Regions from separate parts of the Sporosarcina sp. GW1-11 genome, predicted to be linked through region 3. Evidence: predicted binding sites of a transcription regulator. Region 3 holds the regulator's gene; each other region holds the start of a gene.

Region 1 (4,297 bases), on a different contig from region 3:
GTGCGCGTATTTGATTTTTCCTACCTGTCTCCAAAAGAATTTCTAACAACGAATATTCTTTGTTCGACTGTATTTTTTTATAATGTGTAATTGCGTGTTGTCCACCATTATCAAATGGACTTGAATATACTTTAAATGCACTATTTTCAGTTAACCAAGAAGTGATTGTACCTGAATCACTTACTACTTTTCCTTCAACAAGAGCCGTGTACATACGCTCCTTAACTGATTCATTCCAAGTAGTTTGTAGCGTTTGTTGTGTTTTTTCATTTTTAGCAAACATCATCACGCCGGATGTGTCTTTATCTAATCTGTGCACGACAAATACTCTATTTTGAGGACGGCTACTTTTAACATAATTTGTCACTTGACGGTAGGCAGTCATCTCATTTTCTGTTTTAGAAGCTACAGAAAGGAGTCCTGCTTCTTTATTAATTACAATGAGATCTTCATCTTCATGTAAAATGGTTACGCCAACTAATTTCGAATGATTTAGTGACGCTTTGTTACTTTGAATTTCTACCTTCTGACCTGGTTGGAGTAAATAATTATGTTGTTTCACCGATTGCCCATCTACACTAACTTGTCCACGCGTAAGAATAGACTTAACCGAATTCCGACTACTCTTTGACATAGTTTTCAATAAAAATGGCAGTAACTCGATCGGTTCTTGAACTATATATTCCGTAGCGCGATTTGCTTGTTGCTTTCTCTTCATAAAAACTTCCCCCTGCTCACCTAAATAGGCATAGTAGTTAAATTATACACCACAGCCTCTGAACTTGTATGCTTGAATTACTTCTTCCCACCGAAAGATGATATAACCAGAATAATCCCTCAGCAACGTCAAGTCGCAAGGGATTTATAGTATATTTCGTGAATTATTCGGTTGTTTGTATACTAACGGAGGGTATATCTAGCCCACCATCAGTTTTTAGTTTCAATACCTGAACAGCAAATGGAGTTTGCTAACAATAAATTCATATTAAGCTAATGGTCCGTTCGCCTCTGGGATATTATTCATGTCAATGGCATTCAATTTACAGAAATACTCCAGAAATTCTGTAGCTACTTTAATTTGCTCTTCATCCGTTTTTAATGCAATGATATCTTTTACGATTTGAGCAGTCCAAATATTATCAAAATAACGAAATCTTCCCGAATTCCATGAAGTTCGATCAGGGTAATTCTTATTTTTATAATATTTCCAGAAAGGCATTTGCTCTGCTTCTTGTTCTGTAAGCTCAATTCTTAATTGTGCATGGGAAGGGACCATACCGTCAGGGCCAAGATTGCCTGTAAACGTTTCATTTACCATGAAGAGTCCAAGAATCCGTCTTTCTGTTTCGGGTTGATCTGATGCTCTTGCAGTAAGAAGACTTGCGCTATTTGGACGCAAACGAGCTACTCTATTTGGCTGACCTTTATTTTTACCACTTTGAACATTACCAGTAGATACTTGCCAGTCAGTAAATACTTCTTCTTGCATTGACTCGTCCAGCCAGAAAGCAATTTGTGAGCTCTCATGAATACTATGGTTCTTTAGCATGTCTCTTCGTTGCTGTTCAAGCAACTGAATCGCTTTTTCTTCTTCACGTTTTCTTTTAAGTAACTCTTCTTCCTCTTCTTTTTTCAAAATAACTTCCTTCAATGTTTTTGCTGCACTACGATCATTTAATGTAATAAACTTTTTAAATGCATCTGGATAAACAAACTTTTTACTATGTTTATCAAAATTAACGGTAATAACCGATTCCTCATGTTCCACAATATTTCCTTCACCGAACACTTTATGAGTTATTTCTTCATTAATTAAATTCACCGACCCACACTCCTCATATAATTATTTCGATATTTCTTCCTGCCCAACCTACTTATCCAAAAACTATTTAAGCGAATCAAACAAACAACCGTTAAATCAAAAAAACGCACTCAAATTCTTGTCGGAAGAAGTTGCGTACGATTATCGAATGCCCTGTCAATTACTGATATAACTACATCATACCATATATTTTGAATTTTATCAAACTTTTGATTGACAATCCATATTTATATATCGTACAATTTAGTGTTTTGTGTTTATATTTATGTAAAAAAAACACTATACATCCCACTACTCAAGTGTAGTATGGGGACAATCGTTACTTTTTCTTGGGACATAAAAAAGGCTCGAATCCATACCGGCTTCGGCCCTTCCTTTTGTCGCTATACTTTTTGTTGTACCAACATTTAGTACCTAATCAAGCGCCCAATCATCGAATGAACTGTAGCGCAATTATATTTTAAGTGCAATATGCTTTACATCGTTTATTAACATTTCTACATGCTCTTTTTTAGTAGCCCAACTTGTACAAAATCTCACTGCACTATTTGTAGCATCAACTTTTTCCCAGAAGGAGAATGAATACTTTTTGCTTAGTTCCGAAATTACGTGATCCGGTAAAATCGGGAATTGCTGATTTGACGTAGAATCATAACGTAATGAAAATCCACTTTTAACAAACGCTTCTCGAATGATCATCGCCATTTCCACAGCATGTTCAGAGATTTCATTGTATAACCCATCTTCAAACAAAGTTTCAAACTGAATGCCTAATAGTCTGCCTTTAGCGAGCAGACCGCCTCTTTGTTTGATAAAATAACGGAAATCTTTTTTAAGAGTTTCATTGGTGATGACTACTGCCTCCCCAAACAGAGCACCCATTTTCGTTCCACCAATGTAAAATACATCACATAGTTTTGCAATATCCGTCAGCGTTAAATCACTATCTTTTGCCGCCAAGCCGTACCCTAATCTAGCGCCATCCAATACTAATGGCAACTCACATTCACGACACACTTGACTCAAAGCTTCCAATTCCGCTTTACTATAGGTCGTTCCGTTTTCTGTAGGATTAGAAATGTAAACCAAGCCCGGTTGCACCATATGCTCATGTGTAACATCATTCCAATGCGCATCATATAGTTCTTTCACCTGAACCGCTTGGATTTTTCCATCTTCACTAGGCAAAGTAAGCACTTTATGACCGGTAGCTTCAATGGCTCCCGTTTCATGTACTGCGATGTGTCCACTAACTGCAGACACCGCCCCTTGATGCGGCCGCAAGATAGACGCGATTATAGTTGTGTTCGTTTGAGTGCCACCTACCAAAAAATGTACATCCGCATTTTCAGCATCACACGCTTTTTGAATATAAGCTCTTGCATTTTCACAATGCTCGTCCATGCCATATCCTGGAGTCTGTTCTTCATTAGTCTCGATCAATCTCTGCAGAATTCGCTTATGCGTTCCTTCTGTATAGTCATTTTCAAATCGTATCATTTTTCCATCTCCAGACTTTTATTCTAATGTTCATACTACGTTGCTGATACCGCTTCGACAATAAGCCCATTTCCTTAACAACCTGTAGAATAAATCATATCACTTTTTTTACGACCTACCAACCAAACAACAACAATCGAAGGAGTGTAATCAATTAGCTCCTTATAAGTACTAGCGACGACACTCATATTATGCTTTTAAAGATGCGGTCACTATAAAAGTGCGTCTATTTTCATTTTGGAACATTGTTTTTATAATAACAAAAGGTGTTTCCAAACCAGCAAAACACATTGGTTTGGAAACACCTTTTAAATAATCCTATCCTAATAAATAGAATAAGTTCAATTTCAACACATAAAAAAACAGCCCCTAGACATTCGGTCTAATAGGACTGCTTATTGTTAAAAACCGTGTTCCGACGGTAAATAACTTAGGTTTGGCACCTATGCCCCGTACTGGGTTCGAACCAGTGACCTCTTGCTTGTCGAGCAAGTGCTCTCCCAACTGAGCTAACGGGACGTAAAAAATTGTATTCGTTAAACTTGAATCAAGTAAGCATGTTAGCTTACTTAAGCACAAATACTATAATAGCATCATCCTCAACTTTTGTAAATAGGGAATTTAAAAATCAGTAACTTTTCTAATCTAGTAGAAAAATTACTGATTTTCATGCAAGCATTTTACCAGATTCAGTTTAAAATCCCCCTTTACTTATTGCATTTGATTTAAGTGCTCCTCAACTTGCTCAATTTCAAAATACAAAAATTCTTCTTGATCTAGTTCGCCCATACGCTCTTTATTGAATCCGTGTGCTAAGTGTCCTTCAAATACAGTTTCCCACCATATATCCTGTGTTTGCATAGCGTTCTCTCCTTTCTAGTTGTTATTGAATTGTGAATCAATATGTGTTCACCGTTATTTGTTATCGAATTGCTTATTCGTAGTATATACAGAATGAGTCTTTGCAAAACTGCG
Region 2 (4,297 bases), on a different contig from region 3:
GCAAAAAGAATTAGTGGAAGTGAAAGAAAGCATTTCGCATGTCATAATAGAAGGCGACTATTTAGATGATATGTCACGCTACTCCAGAAAACGCTTGGCAAACGTGTCGAAGGATTTTATAAAATACAGCGAAGATGAAGTGAAGCAAGCCTATAGTGCTGCAAATGATTTGCTTGTACGCGTCTCTATCAATAAAATGGAGGAAAAGCAGTTGCGGGAGAGACGAGATGAGCTGGAACGTCGGCTTGCGATGCTTCTCACTACAATTGAAAGGGCGAATCAACTTGTAAATCAAGTAACTACTGTGATCACTTACTTAACATCTGATTTGAAAAATGTAAGTGTAGCCCTTGAAACTGCTCGTCATAAACAAGATTTTGCTATTCAAATTATTCAAGCTCAAGAAGAAGAACGAAAGCGACTGTCACGTGATATTCATGATGGACCCGCGCAAATGTTAGCCAATGTGTTGATGCGTTCTGGCTTGATCGAGAAGACATTTGTACAATATGGCCCGGACAAAGCCTTACTGGAACTGTCTAATCTAAAAGAGATGGTAAAGGGAGCGTTATCGGAAGTAAGACGTATTATTTATGATCTTCGTCCGATGGCTTTAGATGATTTAGGACTTGTTCCGACATTACGGAAGTTTTTATCAACCATTAGTGAATATGAGGCACCGCTAACCATTCATTTTCATAGCAATGGAGCTGAAAGAAGACTCAATTCCAATTTTGAAGTGGGGATCTTTCGACTTGTACAAGAGTCTGTGAATAACTGTATCAAACATGCGAAAACAGACGAAATTTGGGTCAAAATTGAATGGTTGCGTGATACCGTAAATATACTTGTAAAAGACAAAGGTTGCGGCTTTGATACAAAAGAAGTGAAGGATAAATCATTTGGTTTGATAGGCATGCGGGAACGTGTGGATTTACTTAAAGGTGAAATGAATGTGATTTCGAAAATTGGAGAAGGCACATCGATTCTTTTACGAATTCCGCTAGATGAAGAACTGTAAGTAATGTGAATATTGGGAGGAATAGAATATGGAAACAACAAAAATTTTAATTGTAGATGATCATCAGTTATTCCGAGAAGGAGTTAAACGAATTTTAGATTTTGAGGATTCGTTTAATGTAGTGGCGGAAGGTGACGATGGAAGTGAAGTACTTGAAGTGTATCGTCAGTGGGAGCCAGACGTCGTTCTAATGGATATTAATATGCCACGTATGAATGGTATCGATGCTACAGAGCAGTTGGTCAAAGAATATCCAGATGCTAAAGTTATTATGCTTTCAATTCATGATGATGAGTCATATGTGACACATGCGTTGAAGACAGGTGCACTCGGCTATATGTTGAAAGAGATGGATGCAGATGCAATTGTACAGGCTATTAAAGTAGTAGCTAATGGTGGGTCATATTTGCACCCGAAAGTGACGCATAATCTCGTGTCGGAATTCCGTCGTTTGAGTGATAGAGAACATAAAGGATCATTCCAACAAAATGATATCCGTCGACCGCTTCATTTATTGACGAAGCGTGAATGTGAAGTGTTACAGTTATTGACAGATGGCCAAAGTAACCGAACAATTGGTGAAACGCTATTCATCTCAGAAAAAACCGTGAAAAACCACGTGTCTAGTATTTTACAGAAGATGAATGTGAATGACCGTACACAAGCCGTCGTTACAGCGATCAAAAATGGTTGGGTAGAAGTTAATTAAAAAATGAAAAGGTCTTTTGAAATTGAAAGGCCTTTTTCTCTATGTGGGAGGAAATTATGAAAAAGAAAATAGCAGCCGCATCAATCGCCTTAGCTTTAGCTTTAGTTTTAGGCGCATGTAATAAATCAGAGGAAACAAATCCAAATGATGTCGATAACGGTGAAGCAACTCCTGGAAGCGGAGCGATCGATCATGGCGTGGATGACAATAAGGTAGGGTTTAGCATGTCGGGAGATCAAGTGGAAGAAGCGACAGATGTGCCGGATGACGAACGTAAGGCTATTCTGGAAGTATTTAATGAATATATCGAGACGTTTAATAATCAAGATATTGATGGCTATCTCGCGACGTTATCTAAAGAAGGCTATGACGCTGAAGAAGAACGGGCTGTTGCAGAAGAAATGTTTAAATCAACTACCATAAGACGCGAGACAGACAATGAAACTATTGTGAAATATAGTGAAAAAGAGGCGCAATTGTTCGCGACTATGAAAACAACCTTAACTGACGTGAAGAGCGGTGTAGAAAATGCTCCTGAAGGACGCCAAGTAACTGTTTTTAATAAAGAAGACGGTCAATGGAAAGTCTTTTCAATTTACTTTATCGGAGATGAAAATGTGAACGAACCTGTAAACTAATGAAAGTTCCAGCGATTATGCTGGAACTTTTTTCATGCAAGAAAATGAAAAAAGTTTACCGTACTAGTGATACTTGCTTTTTTGAACAAATAGAATTATAATCTATTTACGAACGTTTGTTCTTTTTCGAGGAGGTGACTCATATGCCTTTCCTTCCTGCGGAGGCATTACCTTATATGGAGAACTATATATACTTACCGATGCTACTAACTATTTTAGAACGGGACCGTAGTATTCTGCAAGAAGCTCCAATTAAACTGAAAAGTCCATACCTTCATTTATTGGATGAAACGATGAATGCTGTAACAATAGATCTACAAAAAACAGCGAACTATTTGCAGCGACGCAAGATGAAAGTGATTCGGCAATCGACAGATGAATTATTTACAGAGTATCTATTCCTATACAATGGCTATGAAGATACTCGTCGCTACTTGAATGTACGCTTACGAAATCGTACCGAAGAGCTGTTAAATCAATACCTTAGGAAATTGGAGAGTCAGAGTTTTTACGGTCCATAATCATATAATAGGAACTTCTTAACTCTTCTTGGGCATTGTCGAATCGTTGCGATAATATGTGGGACAGTGCCATTTGACGGTAAACAGTTGCCATCGAAGTATCCAGTGGCATATGCGTGTCATTTTTTAATACAACAGAGACACCGTCTGCACATTGATGTGTATCTTTCACTGCATGATAAGCAACCCACGAATTTTTATGTAACGTTGGTGACAGTAAAGGGAAGAATAACAGTGGTCGATTATTTAAGTGTGTTAGCATGATCGGTGGCTTCGGACGATTTTTCAAGTCATTTTTTGAACTGTTAATAATCGAATCGAAGTTTGTACGATAATGAGCACAAGAATCTTTCATAATTTCCAATGGCGTTTTTTCGACAATGAATGTCCGATTGTTTTCTACAACTTTTGTATAGAATGGATTTGAATGTTGTCCATGAAGTAATGCAAAAGTATTAAATGTAACAATATAAGAAGACAAATTTTGTTGATTTACCATATCGATCCCTCCCTAGTAATAGGACAATATACTTGTTCTATTAATTATAAAACAGAAAAAACGAAAATCAATATTAAAAATACAAAATGGTGAATATTCTATTAATTCGGCTTGTTTTCTGACGTATACATTTGAAAAGCCACCGACAGAAGTATACTTCTGTCGGTGGCACTATTTCACTTCTGGTATTCAATTGCGGCTGCACCAAGTGTTTTGGCTGCTGCAAGCATTGCTTCTTCATCAATGTCGAAACGTGGATGGTGATGTGGAAACGCATCCTTTGGTTTTGCGCCTGTAAAGAAGAATGTGCCAGGCACTTTTTCCAAGTAATACGCAAAATCTTCTCCGCCCATCTGCGGTTGCATTTCCTCTACGCCTTTTAGATTAGGAATAGATTTTGCTACAGTTTTTAGGAATTCTGTTTCTTTTTCATGATTAATGACAGCAGGGTAGCCGCGGAAATACCCTACTTCAATCTGACAATCATTTGTGATTGCTGTACCTTCTGCTACGCGCTTGATTTCACGCTCCATCAAATCACGGTTTTCTGGTGTGAATGTACGCACCGTGCCACCTAAAACTGCTTGGTCTGCGATAACGTTGAACGCATTATCTGCAACGAAAGAGCCCACTGATAATACAGCTGATTCGATTGGATCTACACGTCTAGAAACGATTTGTTGTAAGTTCATGACTAACTGTGAACCGATAACGACCGCATCTTTTGTTTGCTGAGGAGATGCACCATGTCCACCAGCACCTTGTATTTTAATTAAGAAGCGGTCAGCCGCAGCCATAACCGGACCCACTGCATAGTGAATAATCCCAGTCTCATAGAGTGACCATAGATGTGTACCAAAAATAACATCCACACCTTCAAGACAACCATCTTCAATCATGGCAATCGCA
Region 3 (4,297 bases):
AAGCTATTGAACCGTATGTGAAAAAAATAGAGGAAATTGCTTTTTATAATCAGCGTAAAGTCCTTCAAGCATTCAAGAAAAACCAAGTAAGCGACTTTCACTTAACTGGATCTACAGGCTATGGATATGATGACAGTGGACGAGATACGCTAGAACAAGTCTATTCCGATGTGTTTGGATCAGAAGATTGTCTAGTTAGAAATCAAATCATTTCTGGCACACATGCAATTACGATTAGTCTTTTTGGGATTTTACGTCCTGGAGATGAGCTGTTATACATAACTGGAAAGCCATATGACACGTTGGAATCCATTATTTCAGGAAACGGTAAGGATACAGGTTCATTAGAAGATTATCAGATTAGTTATCAGCATATTGACTTAAAAGAAGATGGGGCAGTGGATTACGCGAAAGCAAAAGAAGCGATTTCAGCGAAGACGAAAATCGTGGCGATTCAGCGTTCTAAAGGATATTCAAGTAATCCATCATTCCGCATACATGAAATAGAGCAGATGATTAAGGAAATCCGTAATATTAAAGAAGATGTGATTATCTTTGTCGATAACTGCTATGGTGAATTCGTAGAAATGAAGGAACCGACAGAAGTAGGAGCAGACTTGATGGCAGGTTCCTTAATAAAAAACCCGGGTGGCGGCTTGGCAAGAACAGGTGGTTATATCGCGGGTAAAAAAGAGTTAGTGGAGAAATGTGCGTATCGTATGACTTCCCCAGGATTAGGTGCTGAAGCGGGGGCTTCTCTTGATACGTTGCTTGAAATGTACCAAGGATTTTTCTTGGCACCGCATGTAGTGAGCCAAGCAGTAAAAGGGGCTTTATTTACTTCAGCATTTTTCGGAATGTTTGGCATGGATACGACACCGCATTATAGCGAACAGCGTACAGATCTCATTCAATCTGTTAACTTCACGAATGCTGAGCAAATGATTGCGTTTTGCCAAATGATTCAGCAAAATTCTCCAATCAACGCGCACTATGCACCTGAACCTTCCTATATGCCAGGTTATACAGATGATGTCATCATGGCTGCTGGAACATTTGTTCAAGGATCTAGCATTGAACTGACGGCTGATGGTCCAATCCGTCCACCATATACAGCATATATTCAGGGTGGGTTGACATATGAGCATGTAAAAACAGCTGTACTAACATCTATGGAGCAACTAGTAGAAAAAAAGCTGGTCTAAAAAAAGTGTATCAACAACCTTTGAAGGTTAGTTGATACACTTTTTTAATGGATCATTCGGTAGACACCAACGACTTTACCTAATATCGAAACTTTATCTACGATGATAGGTTCCATGGAAGAGTTTTCAGGCTGCAAGCGGAAGAAATCCTTTTCTTTAAAGAATCGCTTAACCGTTGCTTCATCTTCTTCAGTCATTGCTACAACGATTTCTCCGTTGGAAGCCGAATGTGTTTGTCTAACGATTACTCGGTCGCCATTTAATATACCTGCTTCAATCATACTATCTCCTACAATCTCAAGCATGAAGATCTCATCATCTGAAGATCCAAATGTATCTGGTAGAGGGAAATATTCTTCAATATTTTCAACGGCTGTAATAGGATTACCAGCAGTTACTTTACCAACTAATGGTACATGCATGACACCGCTTTTTAATTCGTCAAGGCCTTCTGGATCCAAGATTTCTATCGCACGAGGTTTCGTCGGGTCGCGTCGGATGAAACCTTTACTTTCTAAACGCGATAAGTGACCATGTACAGTCGAACTTGATGCTAATCCAACAGCTTCTCCAATTTCACGTACGGATGGGGGATAGCCTTTTAATCGCACTTCATCCTTGATGAATGCTAATATTTCTTCTTGTCTTTTAGATATCTTTTTCAAGTAATTCACCTCTTCGAATAGTTTAAAAATCGCTGAATACTAAACAATTATTTTGAATATAGTATAACATGTGTTCGATTACTAATCAAACAAAGGTTCTGATTTCCGCTTGACAGGCAATCGTACGTTCGCTTATAATTACTAATAAGTGCTACGAACATGTATTCTTAAAATGAAAATTCGAGGAGGACTTATTATGAACTTCATAATGAAATTTATTAAAGAAAATTATTACTTCGCGTTACTTTTACTAGTTTGTCTATCTTTTGCTTGGTATCAATTCGATCAGTTGGCAGAGGAAGATCATTATATGGAAATTGTTATTGATGAAGGAGATACGTTGTGGGGACTCGCATCTAGCTATTCTGATGGTATACCGAGGCAGCACTGGATTGATCAAGTAAGATCGTTAAATGAATTAACGTCAGACCAGATCAACTCAGGTGAATTATTACGTCTCCCTGTTAAACTAAAGAAAGGAACCGATTCTCGCGTCGCGGAACTAGGAGTGGAAGGTAGATGACAGAGAAGAAATGCGTGATTTATTGCCGTGTCAGTACAGAAAAAGAGACACAAGAGCAATCAATTATTAGACAACAAGAAGAATTGGAGCAATTAGCTAAAGAACTCTTCTATGAATGTGTGGAAGTATTCACAGATCGTCAGAGTGGCTATGATATGGATCGTGAAGGATTACTTTCACTATTGGATCGGATACAAAAGGGAGATATCGATGCTGTATTCATTCAAGATGAGACGAGATTAGGTAGAGGTAATGCAAGAGTAGCTATTTTGCACGTTATTGCCAAAAGTGAAACGACAGTCATATCAAACCATTCAAATGGCATGATTGAGTTAAATGAAATGGATACGATGTTGCTTGAGATTTTAGCACTCGTAGAAGAATATCAACGTAAATTACATAATGCAAAAATTCGTCGTGGAATGAAACGTGCGGTTCGAAGAGGATATGATCCTTCATTGAATTTACATTCTATCGACCAAGGCCCTGGAAGAGAAAGGCTGGAACTACCTATGGAAGAAATTGTCGCGCTACGTAGTAAAGGATTGACATTTGAAGAGATTGCTAACGTCTTGAAAGGTCTAGGTCATTCTGCCAGTAAAGCTACTGTTCATCGGAGATATAAAGAGTTTCAGGAGCGGGAACACTAATCGTTTGCACTTTTCCCCCATGTTGTTTACATTTTAATTAATGAAGATTTTTTGGAGGGTGTAAATATGTTGTCAGAAAAGAAGATGAAACGTATTAATGAATTGGCGAATAAAAAGAAAACAACAGGTCTATCGATTGAAGAAGCAAAGGAACAAACACTATTACGAAAAGAATATTTAGAAACTTTCCGTTCTAGTATGCGTGAAACTATCGAATCTGTAAAAGTGATTGATTCTGAAGGAAATGATGTCACACCTGAAAAAGTTAAAGAAGCAAGAGAAAATCAGAAGCCGCTAAATTAACGGCTAGAAGCTGATTTACATTGTAATTTTTATAAAAATTGACTACACTAGAGTAGGAATATGTACTATAAAACACTCAGATGAGACAGGACGGAAAGGATGTACAGAATGACCGAAAAGATCGATCAACTGGCAATAACGACAATCCGAACATTATCAATCGATGCGATTGAGAAAGCAAATTCAGGACACCCAGGCTTACCTATGGGGGCTGCTCCAATGGCTTACACGCTATGGACAAAACATCTACATCATAATCCAGCAAATCCACAATGGTTCAATCGTGACCGTTTTGTGCTTTCAGCAGGACATGGGTCTATGCTTTTATACAGCTTGCTACATTTAAGCGGCTATGGTTTAACAATTGATGATATTAAGAATTTCAGACAGTGGGATTCTAAAACACCAGGACATCCAGAGTATGGTCATACAGTTGGTGTAGAAGCTACTACAGGTCCACTAGGCCAAGGGATCGGAATGGCTGTAGGAATGGCGATGGCTGAGAAACATTTGGCTGCAACATATAATAAGCCTGGATTTGATATTGTCGATCACCATACATTCGCTCTTTGCGGAGATGGTGATTTGATGGAAGGTGTGGCAGCGGAAGCGATTTCTCTAGCTGGTCATCTACAACTTGATAAGTTAATTGTACTATATGATAGTAACGATATTTCTTTAGATGGCGATCTAGACATGTCGTTTTCTGAAAATATTAAAAAACGTTTTGAATCATACAACTGGAACTACGTGCGCGTAGATGATGGTAATAATATCGATTCTGTTGGTAAAGCAATAGAAGAAGCAAAAGGAAATACGGGCGGACCGACAATTATCGAAGTTAAAACGGTGATCGGTTATGGTTCTCCAAATAAATCCGGTAAAGCCGATGTGCACGGAGCACCATTGGGCAAGGAGGAAATGGCTCTTACAAAAGACTATTATAAGTGG

The links. Region 3 encodes LexA, which represses DNA repair genes until DNA is damaged. Its sites were predicted from a motif close to CGAACATATGTTCG; they were not measured.
Region 1: the regulator LexA is predicted to act here: its motif matches at 2,025-2,038, upstream of ORD22_RS01220 (malate synthase).
Region 2: the regulator LexA is predicted to act here: its motif matches at 2,478-2,491, upstream of ORD22_RS01920 (YhjD family protein).

What each region holds. Positions count from the first base shown of each region.
Region 1 covers NZ_JAPMIW010000001.1:247,349-251,645, forward strand. Annotated here, with positions in the region: gene ORD22_RS01215 (RluA family pseudouridine synthase) at 1-718, opposite strand, end outside; gene ORD22_RS01220 (malate synthase) at 986-1,822, opposite strand; gene ORD22_RS01225 (threonine aldolase family protein) at 2,276-3,322, opposite strand; tRNA gene ORD22_RS01230 (tRNA-Val) at 3,769-3,841, opposite strand; gene ORD22_RS01235 (hypothetical protein) at 4,034-4,183, opposite strand.
Region 2 covers NZ_JAPMIW010000001.1:389,786-394,082, reverse strand. Annotated here, with positions in the region: gene ORD22_RS01935 (sensor histidine kinase) at 1-1,021, shown strand, start outside; gene ORD22_RS01930 (response regulator) at 1,050-1,730, shown strand; gene ORD22_RS01925 (nuclear transport factor 2 family protein) at 1,787-2,368, shown strand; gene ORD22_RS01920 (YhjD family protein) at 2,512-2,889, shown strand; gene ORD22_RS01915 (competence protein ComK) at 2,852-3,388, opposite strand; gene ORD22_RS01910 (amidohydrolase) at 3,565-4,297, opposite strand, start outside.
Region 3 covers NZ_JAPMIW010000005.1:16,441-20,737, forward strand. Annotated here, with positions in the region: gene ORD22_RS04845 (methionine gamma-lyase family protein) at 1-1,205, shown strand, start outside; gene lexA (transcriptional repressor LexA) at 1,250-1,870, opposite strand; gene yneA (cell division suppressor protein YneA) at 2,067-2,393, shown strand; gene ORD22_RS04860 (YneB family resolvase-like protein) at 2,390-3,043, shown strand; gene ORD22_RS04865 (DUF896 domain-containing protein) at 3,110-3,346, shown strand; gene tkt (transketolase) at 3,455-4,297, shown strand, end outside.